DNA from 3 places in the Streptomyces sp. NPDC058619 genome. Region 2 is predicted to be linked to each of the others. Evidence: riboswitches for the same ligand, from Rfam matches in the RefSeq annotation. Region 2 holds a riboswitch; each other region holds the start of a gene.

Region 1 (5,159 bases), on a different contig from region 2:
GGGAACGTAAGGCCCGAAACCGCTCGCACCCCGGGAATCGGTGGATAGAGTGGCAATCTGTGCCGGTACCTGGGCACCCGAAAAGCCGGTAACACCGCCTTGACCAGCGGTGACGTCAATGCACTCGCCGAGCACGACCCCAGGAGCCACGGCACGCGCGGGGGCGGCCCCCGCAGGGCGGGCCTCCCCGAAGGCCCGCCGCCACGCCTGGGGGTGACCTTTGTCCACGGTTCACAACGGCTGTGTGCCCACGCTGATCGGTTCTGTGCAACGGGCGTTGAGACTGCTCGAAGCCGTGGGGTCCCACAGTGGGGGAGCCCCGGCGAAACAGCTGGCGCGAGAGGCCGGGCTCCCGCTCCCCACCGCGTACCACCTGCTGCGCACCCTGACGCACGAGGGCTACCTGCGCCGGGAGAACGGGGTCTTCGTACTCGGTGACGCGGCTGCGCGTCTGGCCTGCGGCGGAATCCAGCAGAAACGTCGCAGCATGATCCTTGACTCCCTCGCCCACTTCCGCGACGCGGTCGGGGCCCCGGTCTACTTCGCGGTCTATCGCGAGGGGGAGATCGAGGTCGTGGGCGTCTCGGACACCCCGGCCAGCCCCGCCTGCGAGGAGTGGGCCGACTTCCGTGCCACCGGGCACGCTCACGCCATCGGCCAGTGCCTGCTCGGCCAGCTCGACGGGAAGTCGCGCCAGGACCACTACGACCGTCATCCGGTCGAGGCCATCACCCCTTACACCGTTCAGGATCTGCACTCCCTGGAGTACCGGATCGGATCCCTCGAACGAATGCAGCCCGTTACCGAGCGTCAGGAATACTCCCTCGGTACCGTGTGCGCAGCCATTCCGATCGCGGCTGGCGATGCACCCGCAACCGTGGCCATTTCTCTCCCTCTGCACCAGGAAAGTCGATTGCTGTCTGCGGTCGATCAACTACGGAGTGAAGTAGGCGCGCTGTTGAACACCCTCTCCTTCTCTATCAGTATCTGAAAACTCACTCCTTGTGATCTGCAAGCGCTTCCACCACTCTTGTCAAGAGGCCCTGGGGGACCATTCCTGGCCACTTCCACAACAGCGGGGTAGGCAATGCGCGAGTCGGTACAGGCAGAGGTCATGATGAACTTCCTCGTTTCCGAGGAGCTCTCGTTCCGGATTCCGGTGGAACTCCGGTACGACGCTCGTGATCCGTACGCAGTCCGCCTTACCTTCCACCTTCCCGGAGACGCGCCCGTGACCTGGGCGTTCGGCCGGGAGCTCCTTCTCGACGGCATCAACAAGCCGTGCGGTGAGGGCGATGTGCACATCGCGCCCTCCGACCCGGAGGAACTGTCCGACGTCCACATCCGTCTGCAGGTAGGCGGCGACCGGGCGTTGTTCCGTGCGAGCGCGGCGCCGCTCGTCGCGTTCCTCGACCGCACCGACCGGCTTGTTCCGCTCGGTCAGGAGAGGAATCTGGGTGATTTCGAGGAGCACCTCGACGAGGCGCTTGGCAAGATCCTGGCCGAGTCGCGGCAGAACGAGCAGAACGCCGGCTGAGGCGACGGAGCACCGCCGCGAAGCGATGACTGACAGTCATCGAACGGGAATGCGGACAGGCCGTCGGCCGGCGGCGGGCGGGAAATGACCCGCCGCGTCGGCGGCGCGCGGTATCCCGCCCGCCGCCCCGGTTGCCCCGCCGTCGTCAGCGCTTGCGCCGCCGGCCCCGACCACCGCGCGCCGGGCCCGGGTTCGCGCCGGCGTTCGGACCGGCGGCCGGGGATCCCGGACGGTCGGCGGAGACGACGAGGGCGGCTAGCGCCGTCGTCACCGGGACCGACGCCACGAGCCCGATCGAGCCCACGAGCGTCCGTACGATCTCGACCGCGACCAGCTCGCTATTGGCCACCGCCCCCATGCTGCTGTTCGCGATGGAGAACAGCAGGAGCAGGGGCAGCGCGGCGCCCGCGTAGGCCAGTACCAGCGTGTTGACGACCGATGCGATGTGGTCCCGCCCGATCCGGATGGCGGCTCGGTAGAGGCCGCGCGGCCCCATCGACGGGTCGGCCTGATGCAGCTCCCAGACGGCGGAGGTCTGGGTGACCGTCACGTCGTCGAGGACGCCCAGCGAACCGATGATCACGCCTGCGAGCAGCAAACCGCTCATGTCGATGTCCGGGTAGAGGCCGTGGATCAGACCGGTGTTGTCGTCGGTGTTGCCGCTGAGGAAGGCCCAGTCGATGAACACCGAACCCAGCAGGCCGATCAGCAGCAGCGATACGAGGGTGCCGAGGACGGCGACCGAGGTCCGGGCGGTCAGGCCGTGGCACATGTAGAGCGCGCTGAGCATGATCGCGCTCGCTCCCACGATCGCCACGACCAGCGGGTTCGAGCCCTGGAGGATGGCGGGGAGGATGAAGAGGGTGAGCACGCCGAAGCTGACGGCCAGTGCGATCAGTGCGAACAGCCCGCGCATCCGGCCGACGAGGACGACCGAGACCGCGAAGATGCCGGCCAGCACCGCCATCGGGAACTTCCGGTTGACGTCGATCACCGAATACTGGAGGTCGCGGGGGGCGTCCGGAGCGTAGGCGACCACCACCTCCTGGCCATCCGCCAACTGACGCGGCGCGCCCGGCTGGACGACCTCCACGAAGGTCCGGCCCTTGTCGGGACCGCTGCCGACCTCGACCGTGGCCTTCTTGCACTCGCCGGTCTGCGCGGCCTCGGCCTCGCGGCCTTCCGGAGTGGACGTGTCCCCGGTCGACGGTACCTGTGAGGCATTCACGGATTTGCAGTCGACGAACGCCAGCGAGACGACCTTGCCCTGCTGCGTCTGCCGGTCGAAGCCGACCCCCGTGCGCTCGTGGCCGGGCGCGCCGCCCGGCCAGAGCACCACCAGGCCGATGAAGACGGCGGTGGCGAAGGGGATCAGGACGGCCGCGATGACCTTGCGCAGGTGCTTCGAGACGGGGGCCGCCGGGCCGTGGCTGTGGCTGTGGGAGTGGCCGGCGCTGGGGCCGTGGCCTGCGTGCGCATGGCCGGCGTGGCCGGTGGGGTCGGTGGGCTCGGTGGGGGGTTGCGGCGAGGACGTCACCGGCTGATCATCGCAAGAGATGAGGGGGCCCACTGTTCAGCACGCCATGAATGACGCTAGCGTGGGGGCACCTTTGCACAACGCGGGAGCTCGGAGCACCGGGCTGAGAGGACGCTGATCACCGTACGCGCATCATCAATGCGTACGGGAGAGGCTGCGTCGACCGCCGAACCTGTTACCGGGTAATGCCGGCGTAGGGAGATCAGGTCTCATGACCATTCAGGACGCACGCACGCCTGCCGTCAGCCAGGGCGCCGACGGCCAGACCGAGCGCCAGCCGGGCTGGCACAAGGGGTACGCGGCGGGCTCCCGCCCCGACATCCGGGTGCCGGTCCGCCAAGTCCACCTCACCAACGGCAAGGACGTGACGCTCTACGACACGTCCGGCCCGTACACCGACCCGCAGATCGAGACCGACGTCCGCCGGGGCCTCGCCCCGCTGCGCGAGAACTGGATTATCGCGCGCGGAGACACCGAGGAGTACGCGGGACGCCCCGCGCGCCCCGAGGACGACGGGATCAAGCACACGTCGCCGCGCGGCGGCCTGAAGAACCTCGACGCGGTCTTCCCTGGCCGGCCCCGTCAGCCCCGCCGGGGCCGCGGCGGCGTCGCCGTCACGCAGCTCGCGTACGCCCGGCGCGGCGAGATCACCCCGGAGATGGAGTACGTCGCGATCCGCGAGAACGTCTCCCCCGAGGTGGTCCGCGAGGAGATCGCCGCGGGCCGCGCGGTGCTCCCGGTCAATGTGAACCATCCCGAGATCGAGCCGATGATCATCGGCAAGCGGTTCCTGGTGAAGGTCAACGCCAACATCGGCAACTCCGCGGTCACCTCCTCCATCGAGGAGGAGGTCGACAAGATGACGTGGGCGACCAAGTGGGGCGCCGACACGGTCATGGACCTCTCGACGGGCCGCAACATCCACACCACGCGCGAGTGGGTGCTGCGCAACTCCCCCGTCCCGATCGGCACCGTGCCGCTCTACCAGGCGCTGGAGAAGGTCGACGGCCGTGCCGAGGACCTGACCTGGGAGATCTACAAGGACACGGTCATCGAGCAGGCCGAGCAGGGCGTCGACTACATGACGGTCCACGCCGGCGTGCTGCTCCCCTACGTGCCGCTGACCGCCCGCCGCAAGACCGGCATCGTCTCGCGCGGCGGCTCGATCATGGCCGCGTGGTGCCTGGCGCACCACAAGGAGAACTTCCTCTACACGAACTTCGAGGAGCTCTGCGACATCCTCGCGACGTACGACGTCACGTACTCGCTGGGGGACGGCCTGCGCCCCGGGTCCATCGCGGACGCCAACGACGCGGCCCAGTTCGCCGAGCTCAAGACGCTGGGCGAGCTGAACACGATCGCCAAGCGGCACAACGTGCAGACCATGATCGAGGGCCCGGGCCACGTCCCGATGCACAAGATCAAGGAGAACATCGACCTCCAGCAGGAGATCTGCGAGGAGGCGCCGTTCTACACGCTCGGCCCGCTGACCACCGATGTGGCGCCCGCGTACGACCACATCACCTCGGGCATCGGCGCCGCGATGATCGCCTGGTGGGGCACCGCGATGCTCTGCTACGTCACGCCCAAGGAACACCTGGGCCTGCCCAACAGGGACGACGTGAAGACCGGTGTCATCACGTACAAGATCGCGGCGCACGCGGCGGACCTGGCCAAGGGCCACCCGGGAGCCCAGGAGTGGGACGACGCGCTGTCGGACGCCCGGTTCGAGTTCCGCTGGGAGGACCAGTTCAACCTGGCCCTCGACCCGGACACCGCCCGTGAGTTCCACGACGAGACCCTTCCGGCCGAGCCGGCCAAGACCGCGCACTTCTGCTCCATGTGCGGTCCCAAGTTCTGCTCCATGAAAATCTCGCAGGACATCCGCCGACAGCACGGCGGGGACCTCAAGGCCGATGAGATCCAGGCGGGCATGGCCGAGAAGTCCGCCGAGTTCGCGGCCTCGGGCAACCGGGTCTACCTGCCGCTCGCCGACTGACGCACCGGCAGAAGGCATCGCCCCGGGAGCCGTCGCATCCGGGGCGACGCCTCGCCACCCCTTGCGCTGGAGCGTGCTCGAACTCC
Region 2 (5,159 bases):
GCCGGCCGTGACTTCGACGACCGGGAAGCACGCGATCGGGGGGCCGCCGCTTTCGGCGGCCCCCCGTTCCGCGCCGAGACGCCGCCGCAGGAGCCCATGCCCAGCCCCCCGCCTCCGCAGGCCCCGCAGGCCGCCTCGTCCCCGCCGCCCAAGAAGCGCGCGGGGCGGGATCTGCGTGCCGCCATAGGGGTCGGTGTCGGCCTCGGCGCGGTCGTCTTCGCCTCGCTGCTGATCGTCAAGGCCGTGTTCGTCGGCGTCGTCGTCGTCGCGGTCGTCGTGGGCCTGTGGGAGCTCACCTCCCGGCTCCAGGAGAAGAAGGGCATCAAGGCGCCCCTCGTACCGCTCGCGGTCGGCGGCGCCGCCATGATCATCGCCGGGTACGTCCGGGGGGCCGAGGGCGCCTGGGTCGCCATGGCCCTGACCGCGCTGGCGATCCTGGTCTGGCGCATGACCGAACCGCCCGAGGACTACCTCAAGGACGTCACGGCGGGCGTCTTCGCCGCGTTCTACGTGCCCTTCCTGGCGACGTTCGTGACGATGCTGCTCACCGCCGACGACGGACCGCAGCGGGTGATCACCTTCCTGCTGCTGACCGTGGTCAGCGACACCGGGGCGTACGCGGTCGGCTGGCGCTTCGGCAAGACCAAGCTCGCCCCGCGCATCAGCCCCGGGAAGACCCGCGAGGGACTGCTCGGCGCGGTGGCCTTCGCGATGGCCGCCGGCGCGCTGTGCATGGAGTTCCTCATCGACGGTGGCGCCTGGTGGCAGGGCCTGCTGCTGGGTCTCGCCGTGGCCGTCAGCGCCACCCTCGGCGACCTGGGCGAGTCGATGATCAAGCGGGACCTGGGCATCAAGGACATGGGCACGCTGCTGCCGGGCCACGGCGGCATCATGGACCGGCTGGACTCCCTGCTGCCGACCGCCCCGGTGGTCTGGCTGCTGCTGGCGGCCTTCGTCGGCACGGGCTGATACCGTCCGGGCGGTTACTCTTGAAGGGCGCGCTGCTTCTGCGGCGCGCCTTTCGTCTTACGAGGAGTACCTGCCATGGCCCGCCCTGTTCCGGGAGAGCTCACCTTCGTCACCCCTCGGGGAGCCAAGAAGCCGCCCCGGCACCTTGCCGACATGACCCCGGCCGAGCGCCGCGAGGCGGTCGCCGCGATCGGTGAGAAGCCGTTCCGGGCCAAGCAGCTCTCCCAGCACTACTTCGCGCGCTACGCGCACGACCCGGCCGAGTGGACGGACATCCCCGCGGGCTCCCGGGAGAAGCTGCAGAAGGAGCTGCTGCCGGACCTGATGAACGTCCTGCGGCACATCTCGTGCGACGACGACACCACCCGCAAGACCCTGTGGAAGCTGCACGACGGCACGCTCGTCGAGTCCGTGCTGATGCGCTACCCGGACCGGGTCACCATGTGCATCTCCTCGCAGGCCGGCTGCGGCATGAACTGCCCGTTCTGCGCCACCGGCCAGGCCGGGCTCGACCGCAACCTGTCCACCGCCGAGATCGTGCACCAGATCGTCGACGGCATGCGCGCCCTGCGCGACGGCGAGGTCCCGGGCGGACCGGCCCGGCTCTCGAACATCGTCTTCATGGGGATGGGCGAGCCGCTGGCCAACTACAACCGCGTCGTCGGCGCCATCCGCCGGCTCACCGACCCGGAGCCCGACGGCCTGGGCCTGTCGCAGCGCGGCATCACCGTCTCCACCGTGGGACTGGTTCCGGCCATGCTGCGCTTCGCCGACGAGGGCTTCAAGTGCCGCCTCGCGGTCTCGCTGCACGCCCCGGACGACGAGCTGCGCGACACCCTGGTCCCCGTGAACACCCGCTGGAACGTCCGCGAGGTGCTCGGCGCGGCCTGGGAGTACGCGGAGAAGTCCGGCCGGCGGATCTCCATCGAGTACGCCCTGATCCGCGACATCAACGACCAGGCCTGGCGCGGTGACCTACTGGGCAAGCTGCTCAAGGGCAAGCGCGTCCACGTCAACCTGATCCCGCTGAACCCGACGCCGGGCTCGAAGTGGACCGCCTCCCGGCCCGAGGACGAGAAGGCCTTCGTGGAGGCCATTGCCCGGCACGGCGTCCCCGTGACCGTACGGGACACCCGCGGCCAGGAGATCGACGGCGCGTGCGGCCAGCTGGCCGCCTCGGAGCGCTAGCCTCCTCTTCTGTTCGATCGTATTCGGCCACGGGGTACCCTGTGGCCGAACCAACTTAATATTTCCGACAGGGGAGCGCCACAGCGCTGAGAGTGCGGTAACCGTCACCGCAGACCCTCTGAACCTCGCCCCGGTCATTCGGGGTAGGAAGTTCGGTCACCACTCAAGCTGTTGCGCCTTGCCCGGCGTCCGCTCCGCAGAGCGCCGGGCAGGGCCGCGTCTTCTCCTGGACATCCCAGGAGGAATTGACCAGTGAGCACCACCAAGAAGATCGCGGGCGCCGCGCTCGCGGCCGCGCTGGGCGTCACCACGCTCAGCGCCTGCGGCGGCGACGCCAAGGACACGTCCGCGGGCGCGAGCGACGCCCCCACGTCCAAGACCGTCACCCTCGTCTCGCACGACTCCTTCAACGTGACCGACGCGGTCCTCAAGGAGTTCGAGCAGGAGAGCGGCTACACCGTCAAGAAGCTGAAGTCCGGAGACGCGGGCGCGGCGCTGAACCAGGAGATCCTCACCAAGGGCTCCCCGCGCGGCGACGTCTTCTTCGGCGTCGACAACACCCTGCTCTCGCGCGCCCTCGACAACGGCATCTTCACCCCGTACGAGGCCAAGGACCTGGGCGAGGTGAAGCCGGAGTACCAGCTCGACAAGGAGCACCGGGTCACGCCGGTCGACTCGGGTGACATCTGCGTCAACTACGACAAGCAGTACTTCGCCGACAAGAAGATCGCCCCGCCGCAGACGCTGGACGACCTGATCAAGCCGGAGTACAAGGACCTGCTGGTCACCGAGAACGCCGCGACCTCCTCGCCCGGCCTCGGCTTCCTCCTCGCCTCCGTCGGCAAGTACGGCGAAGAGGGCTGGAAGGACTACTGGAGCAAGCTCAAGGCCAACGGCGTCGAGGTCGTCGACGGCTGGGAGCAGGCCTACAACGAGCGGTTCTCCGGCTCGGCGGGCGGCAAGAAGGCGAAGGGCGACCGCCCGCTGGTCGTCTCCTACGCCTCCAGCCCGCCGGTCGAGGTGCTGTACGCGGAGCCGCAGCCGGCCGAGGCCCCCACGGGCGTCTCCACCGGCACGTGCTTCCGCCAGATCGAGTTCGCGGGCCTGCTGAAGGGCGCGAAGAACGAGGCGGGCGGCAAAGCGCTCCTGGACTTCCTGATCAGCAAGAAGTTCCAGGAGGACATGCCGCTGCAGATGTTCGTGAACCCTGTGACGAAGGACGCGGCCCTGCCGGAGCTGTTCACGAAGCACGGTGTGGTGGTCGAGAAGCCCGAGGTCGTGGCTCCGCAGACCATCGCCGAGAACCGTGAGCAGTGGGTCAAGACATGGTCCTCGCTCGTCGTGAAGTAGGAACGCCGACGGGCCCGGGGGCGGCGTCGGGGGGCGCCGCGCCGGGTCCCGGTCCCCGCGAGGGCGGGCGGGCCACGGCCGCGCGTCTCGGCCTGATGGCCGTGCCCCTCGCCTTCTTCGGGCTGTTCTTCGCCTACCCCGTCGGCGCGATCGCCGGGCGCGGGCTGAAGACTGACGAGGGCTGGCAGTTCGGCCGGATCGGCGAGGTGCTGGCCCGGCCCGACATCGCCGGCGTGCTGTGGTTCACCACCTGGCAGGCGCTCGCCTCCACGGCGCTCACGCTGCTGATCGCGTTCCCCGGCGCGTACGTCTTCGCGCGCTTCGACTTCCCCGGCAAGCAGCTGCTGCGGGCCGTGGTCACCGTGCCGTTCGTCCTGCCGACCGTGGTCGTCGGGACCGCGTTCCTGGCGCTGGTCGGCCGGGGCGGGCTGCTGGACGAGCTGTGGGGCGTCCGGCTCGACACCACCGTGTGGGCCATCCTGCTGGCCCACGTCTTCTTCAACTACGCCGTGGTCGTACGGACCGTGGGCGGGCTCTGGGCGCAGCTCGACCCCCGCCAGGAGGAGGCCGCCCGGGTGCTGGGCGCCGGACGGTTCGCCGCCTGGCGGCGGGTGACGCTGCCCGCGCTGGCCCCGGCGGTGGCCGCCGCGTCGCTGATCGTGTTCCTGTTCACCTTCACTTCCTTCGGCGTCGTGCAGATCCTGGGCGGGCCCGCGTACTCCACCCTGGAGGTGGAGGTCTACCGGCAGACCGCGCAGCTGCTGGACCTGCCCACCGCCGCCGTGCTGACGATGGTGCAGTTCGCGGCGGTCGGCCTGATCCTCGGCGTCCACGCCCGGACCGTGCGCAAGCGGGAGACCGCCCTGCGGCTCGTCGATCCCGGGCGGACCGCGCACCCGCCGCGCGGCTGGGCGCAGCGCTCCCTGCTGGGCGGGGTGCTGCTGACGGTGGCCCTGCTGATCGTCCTGCCGCTCGGGGTGCTGGTCGAGCGGTCCTTCGACGCCCCCGGCGGGTACGGCCTCGCCTTCTACCGGGCGCTCCAGGACGAGGGGGCCGGGGGCGGGACCTTCCTGGTGCCGCCGCTGGAGGCGATCGGGAACTCCCTGGAGTACGCGCTGGCCGCCACCGCCATCGCCCTGGTCATCGGGGGGCTCGCGGCCGCGGCGCTGACCCGCCGCGCGGGCCGCTTCGTGCGGGGCTTCGACGCGCTGCTGATGCTGCCGCTCGGGGTGTCCGCCGTGACGGTGGGCTTCGGCTTCCTGATCACCCTGGACGAGCCGCCGCTGGACCTGAGGACCTCGTGGATCCTGGTGCCGCTGGCGCAGGCGCTGGTCGGTGTGCCGTTCGTCGTACGGACCATGCTGCCGGTGCTGCGGGCCGTGGACGCGCGGCTGCGGGAGGCCGCCGCCGTGCTCGGGGCGTCCCCGCTGCGGGCCTGGCGGGAGGTGGACCTGCCGCTGGTGCGGCGGGCGCTGCTGATCGCGGCGGGCTTCGCCTTCGCGGTCTCGCTGGGGGAGTTCGGGGCGACCGTGTTCATCGCGCGGCCGGACCAGCCGACGCTTCCGGTGGCCGTGGCGCGGCTGCTGGGGCGGGCCGGCGAGCTCAACTACGGGCAGGCGATGGCCCTGAGCACGATTCTGATGCTGGTGTGC
Region 3 (5,159 bases), on a different contig from region 2:
CGCGAGCTCCGCGGCGGCCGCACCGGGGTCGGACGCCTCGGTGAGGGCGCGGACGACGACGACACGGGTGGCCCCGGCGTCCAGCACCTCGTCCAGATTGGTGCGGTCGATGCCGCCGATGGCGAACCAGGGCCGGTCCTGCTCCAGGGAGGCCGCGTACCGGACGAGCCCGAGGCCGGGGGCGAGCCGGCCGGGCTTGGTGGGGGTGGGCCAGCAGGGGCCGGTGCAGAAGTAGTCCACGCCGGGCTCGGCGGCGGCCGCGCCCACCTCGGACTCGGCGTGGCAGGAGCGGCCGATCAGCACCTGCCCGCCGAGGACGGCGCGGGCCGCGGGTACGGGGATGTCGCCCTGGCCGAGGTGCAGGACGTCGGAGCCGATGGCGTGCGCGACGTCGGCGCGGTCGTTGACGGCGAGGAGCTTGCCGTGGCGGCGCGCGGCTTCGGCGAACACCCGCAGGTGGTCGAGTTCCTCGCCGGCCTCCATGCCCTTGTCCCGGAGCTGGACGATGTCCACGCCCCCGGCCAGGACGGCGTCGAGGAACTCCGGGAGGTCTCCCTGCCGCTTGCGGGCGTCCGTGCACAGGTAGAGCCGGGCGTCGGACAGCTGCATGGGTGTACCCCCCGTGATGAAAGCGGCGTACGGGCGGCCTCACGGGGCCCGTACGCCGCGGTGGAGCGGATGCGGTTCAGGTCAGAGGGCGAGCGCCTGAGCGCGGCGCTTCACCTCCGTGCCGCGATTCTCGCTCAGCGCCTGCACGGGGGTGCCGGGCAGGGTCGGGTCCTCGGTGAAGAGCCACTCCAGGATCTCCTCCTCGGAGAAGCGGTCGTCGCGCAGCACGGTCAGGAGGCCCACGAGGCCCTTGACGACCTTGTCGCCGTCGATGAAGGGGGCCGGCACCTGCAGGGAGCGGTTCTCGCCCCGGCGCACGGCGATCAGCTGCCCTTCCTTGACCATCTGGCGGACCCGGGTCACCTCGATGTCGAGCTTCTCCGCGATGTCGGGGAGGTACAGCCAGGCGGGAACAAGGGCATCGATCTTTGCGTCAATCTCGGTCACGGGTACAAGCCTGCCACCTCGGACTGGCGGCCGGTACCCGAGCGGCCCCGAACGGGTACCGGCGCCGCCCGCTAGCGGGCCGTCGACTTCAGCGGGACGGCCGGATCGGCGACCCGGTCGGGGTCGAGCACGGTGCCCGACTCGATGAGCCTGCGGCCCTGCGCGAGGTCGCGCGGGCGGCCCACGGCCAGGACGGCCACCAGGGCGCCGTCGCGCAGCCAGCACACCGACCAGGCGGGTGCGGCCGGGTCGCCGCGCCAGAGCAGGGTGTCGGCGCCGGCGTGGTGGCCCGCGTACTGGACGAACCGGCCGAACTGCTCCGACCAGAAGTACGGGACCGGGTCGTAGACCTGGGCCGGCTCCCCCGCCAGGACGTTCGCCGCGACGGCCCGGGGGCCCTGGAGGGCGTTGTCCCAATGGTGGACGAGGAGGCGGGTGCCGTAGCGCGCGGAGGGGAAGGAGGCGCAGTCGCCGACCGCGTAGACCCCGGGCAGGGAGGTGCGCAGGTGGGCGTCGGCGGTGACCGAGCCGTCGGGGCCCAGTTCGACCCCGCTTCCGGCCAGCCACCCGGTGGCCGGGCGGGCGCCGATGCCCACGACCACCGCGCCGGCCGGCAGGCTGCGGCCGTCCGCCAGCAGGACCCGGCCCCCCTCGATCCCGGCGACGCGGGCGCCGGTGAGCAGCTCGGCGCCGGCCTCCTCGTACCAGCGGGCCATCGGTGCGGCGACCTCGGCGGGCAGGGCTCCGGCCAGGACCCGGTCCGCCGCCTCGACCACGGTCACCGCGCAGCCGGCCCCGCGGGCGGCGGTGGCGAACTCGGCGCCGATCCAGCCGGCCCCGACGACGACCGCGCGGTCGGCGGCGGCCAGGACGGGCCGCAGGCGGGCGGCGTCGTCGAGGGTGCGCAGCAGGTGCACGCCGGGGACGCCCTCGGTGCCGGGCAGGGTCAGCGGGACGGCGCCGGTCGCCAGCACGAGGGTGTCGTACGGGACGGGGCCCGACCCGGTGTCCAGTTCGCGGTCGGCGGCCCGCAGCCCGGTGACCTCGGTGCCGAGCGCGAGCCGGATGCCGAGCCCTTCGAAGTCGACGTCGAAGGCGGAGTCCTCGGCCTTGCCAAGCAGGACCGCCTTGGACAGCGGGGGGCGGTCGTAGGGCTGGTGGGGCTCGGCCCCCAGCAGGGTCACGGGGCCGGTGAAGCCCTGATCCCGCAGGGCGACCGCGGTCTGCACGCCGGCCATTCCGGCGCCGACGATGACGACGCCGCTCTGTGTCTGTTCCGTCTGCTCGCTCACGCGGCCAGCCTAATCTTCTGACGGCCCATCAGGAACAGGTGCCGCCTTACCCGCCGTCCGGCCCGGGGTTAGTCTGGCAGGCGTACCTATCGCGGGAGTCCGGGCGCACCGGGCTGAGAGGGAGGCTGGGCGGCCTCCGACCGTACGAACCTGATCCGGGTCATGCCGGCGAAGGGAGGGGCTGGACGCCCATGCACTCATCTCGAACGTCCCGGAAGGGATCCGACGTCCTCGTCATCGGGGGCGGCGTCATCGGACTCGTCACCGCCTGGCGGGCGGCCCGCCGCGGCCTCGCCACCGTGCTCGCCGACCCGGCGCCCGGCGGCGGCGCGGCCCAGGTCGCGGCGGGCATGCTCGCCCCCGTCACCGAGCTGCACTACGGCGAGGAGGCGCTGCTGGGCCTCGGGCTCGCCTCCGCCGCCCGCTATCCGGAGTTCGCGGCCGAACTGGCCGAGGCGAGCGGCGGCCTGGACATCGGCTACCGGGCCTGCGGCACCCTCGCCGTCGCGCTCGACTCCGACGACCGGCTCCACCTGCGCGAGCTGCACGCCCTGCAGCTCCGCTGCGGCCTGGAGTCGCAGTGGCTCACCGGACGCGAGTGCCGCCGCCTGGAGCCGATGCTGGCCCCCGGCGTACGCGGCGGCCTGCGCGTGGACGGCGACCACCAGGTCGATCCGCGCCGGCTGGCGGCCGCACTGCTGGCCGCCTGCGAGCGGGCCGGGGTGGCCGTCCACCGGGCGCGGGCCGAGCGGCTGCTGGTCGGCGCCGACCGGGCGACGGGCGCCGTGCTCGACGACGGCACGGAGCTCCTCGCCGACCAGGTGGTCCTGGCGGCGGGCTCGTTCAGCGGCCGGCTGGAGGGCGTGCCGGCGGAGGTCACGGCCCCCGTGCGGCCCGTCAAGGGACAGGTGCTGCGGCTCACGGTGCCCGCGGTGTACGGGGCGTTCCTGTCCCGGACCGTACGGGCGGTCGTCCGCGGCAGCCACGTCTACCTGGTGCCGCGCGAGAACGGCGAGCTGGTCATCGGCGCCACCAGCGAGGAACTGGGCTGGGACACCACCGTCACCGCCGGCGGGGTCTACGAGCTCCTGCGCGACGCCCACGAGCTGGTGCCCGGCATCACCGAGCTGCCGCTCACCGAGACCCGCGCGGGGCTGCGGCCCGGTTCCCCGGACAACGCCCCGCTGCTCGGCCCCACCGATCTGCCGGGGCTGCACCTGGCCACCGGGCACTACCGCAACGGGGTGCTGCTGACCCCCCTCACCGGCGACGTGATGGCGGAGCTGCTGGCCACGGGCGAACTGCCCCCGGTCGCGCGCCCCTTCAGCCCCCGCCGGTTCTCCGCCGCACGTCAGGAGTCGTACGCATGACCATCTCCGTCAACGGCGAGCCGCGCGAGGTCGCGGCCGGCACCACCCTCGACGCGGTGGTCGCCATCCTGACGGCCGCCCCCTCCGGGGTGGCGGCCGCGCTCAACGAGACCGTGGTCCCGCGCGGGCAGTGGACGGCCACCCCGGTGGGCGACGGCGACCGGGTCGAGATCCTCACCGCGGTCCAGGGGGGCTGAGCGGCATGGCTGACGACCTGTTCACCCTCGGCGGCCGGACCTTCTCCTCCCGCCTGATCATGGGCACGGGCGGAGCCCCGAGCCTGGACGTCCTGGAACGCGCGCTCGTCGCGTCCGGCACCGAGCTCACGACGGTGGCGATGCGCCGCCTCGACCCGACCGTCCAGGGCTCCGTCCTGTCGGTGCTGGCCGGGCTGGGCATCGCGGTGCTGCCGAACACGGCGGGCTGCTTCACGGCGGGCGAGGCCGTGCTGACGGCCCGGCTGGCGCGCGAGGCGCTCGGCACGGACTGGATCAAGCTGGAGGTGGTGGCGGACGAACGGACGCTGCTGCCCGACGGGATCGAGCTGCTGGACGCCGCCGAGATCCTGGTCGACGAGGGCTTCACGGTCCTTCCGTATACGAACGACGACCCGGTGCTGGCACGGAAGCTGGAGGACGCGGGCTGCGCGGCGATCATGCCGCTGGGCTCCCCCATCGGCTCCGGGATGGGCATCCGCAACCCGCACAACTTCGAGCTGATCACCGAGCGGGCCGGGGTCCCGGTGATCCTGGACGCGGGCGCCGGCACGGCGTCCGACGTCGCGCTGGCGATGGAACTGGGCTGCGCCGCGGTGATGCTCGCCTCCGCCGTGACACGGGCGCAGGAGCCGGTGCTGATGGCCGCGGCCATGCGGGACGCGGTGTCGGCGGGGCGCCTGGCCCGCCGGGCGGGCCGAATCCCGCAGCGCCGCTTCGCCGAGGCCTCGTCCCCCGCGGAGGGCCGCGCCGCCCTCGACCCGGAGCGCCCGGCCTTCTGACCGGGCGCCTCGTCGCGGCCGGTACGGGCGGCGCGGCCCCGCGGCCGTGCCGCGCCCGCCCGGTGGCTGCCGGCCCCGCGGCGGTGCGCGACTCCGTAGCCGTGGGCTCACACCCGGCGACGGACCGCAGTCGGATCCGTCACAGCTGGGCTGCAAGCCGCCCCGGGCGGCCCGGGCAACCGCGCGCCGCTCGTACACTCGGCGCGTGGACACGACCCTGGATGACCCTCTCGTCGGGCGCGTACTCGACGGCCGCTACCGCATCGACGCGCGCATCGCGGCCGGTGGCATGGCCACGGTCTACCGGGCCGTCGACACCCGCCTCGACCGCATCCTCGCCCTGAAGGTGATGCATCCGCAGCTCGCCGAGGACGGTGCCTTCGTCGACCGGTTCATCCGGGAGGCGAAGTCCGTGGCGCGCCTCGCGCACCCGAACGTGGTGGC

Evidence for each region. Region 2 has a riboswitch for thiamine pyrophosphate ahead of ACFWTC_RS08565 (thiamine ABC transporter substrate binding subunit). Riboswitches for the same ligand answer to the same signal wherever they lie in the genome.
Region 1: linked by a shared signal. The riboswitch ahead of thiC (phosphomethylpyrimidine synthase ThiC) and the one ahead of ACFWTC_RS08565 (thiamine ABC transporter substrate binding subunit) in region 2 are both predicted to bind thiamine pyrophosphate.
Region 3: linked by a shared signal. The riboswitch ahead of thiO (glycine oxidase ThiO) and the one ahead of ACFWTC_RS08565 (thiamine ABC transporter substrate binding subunit) in region 2 are both predicted to bind thiamine pyrophosphate.

What each region holds. Positions count from the first base shown of each region.
Region 1 is NZ_JBHXQN010000014.1:170,996-176,154, forward strand. It holds gene ACFWTC_RS16930 (IclR family transcriptional regulator) at 245-991, shown strand; gene ACFWTC_RS16935 (SsgA family sporulation/cell division regulator) at 1,088-1,537, shown strand; gene ACFWTC_RS16940 (YibE/F family protein) at 1,683-3,074, opposite strand; TPP riboswitch at 3,147-3,291, shown strand; gene thiC (phosphomethylpyrimidine synthase ThiC) at 3,286-5,073, shown strand.
Region 2 is NZ_JBHXQN010000006.1:91,991-97,149, reverse strand. It holds gene ACFWTC_RS08575 (phosphatidate cytidylyltransferase) at 1-969, shown strand, start outside; gene rlmN (23S rRNA (adenine(2503)-C(2))-methyltransferase RlmN) at 1,045-2,157, shown strand; TPP riboswitch at 2,217-2,325, shown strand; gene ACFWTC_RS08565 (thiamine ABC transporter substrate binding subunit) at 2,410-3,507, shown strand; gene ACFWTC_RS08560 (ABC transporter permease) at 3,603-5,159, shown strand, end outside.
Region 3 is NZ_JBHXQN010000002.1:353,079-358,237, forward strand. It holds gene thiE (thiamine phosphate synthase) at 1-609, opposite strand, end outside; gene ACFWTC_RS03785 (Rv2175c family DNA-binding protein) at 691-1,056, opposite strand; gene ACFWTC_RS03790 (NAD(P)/FAD-dependent oxidoreductase) at 1,128-2,348, opposite strand; TPP riboswitch at 2,430-2,542, shown strand; gene thiO (glycine oxidase ThiO) at 2,540-3,718, shown strand; gene thiS (sulfur carrier protein ThiS) at 3,715-3,915, shown strand; gene ACFWTC_RS03805 (thiazole synthase) at 3,921-4,715, shown strand; gene pknB (Stk1 family PASTA domain-containing Ser/Thr kinase) at 4,921-5,159, shown strand, end outside.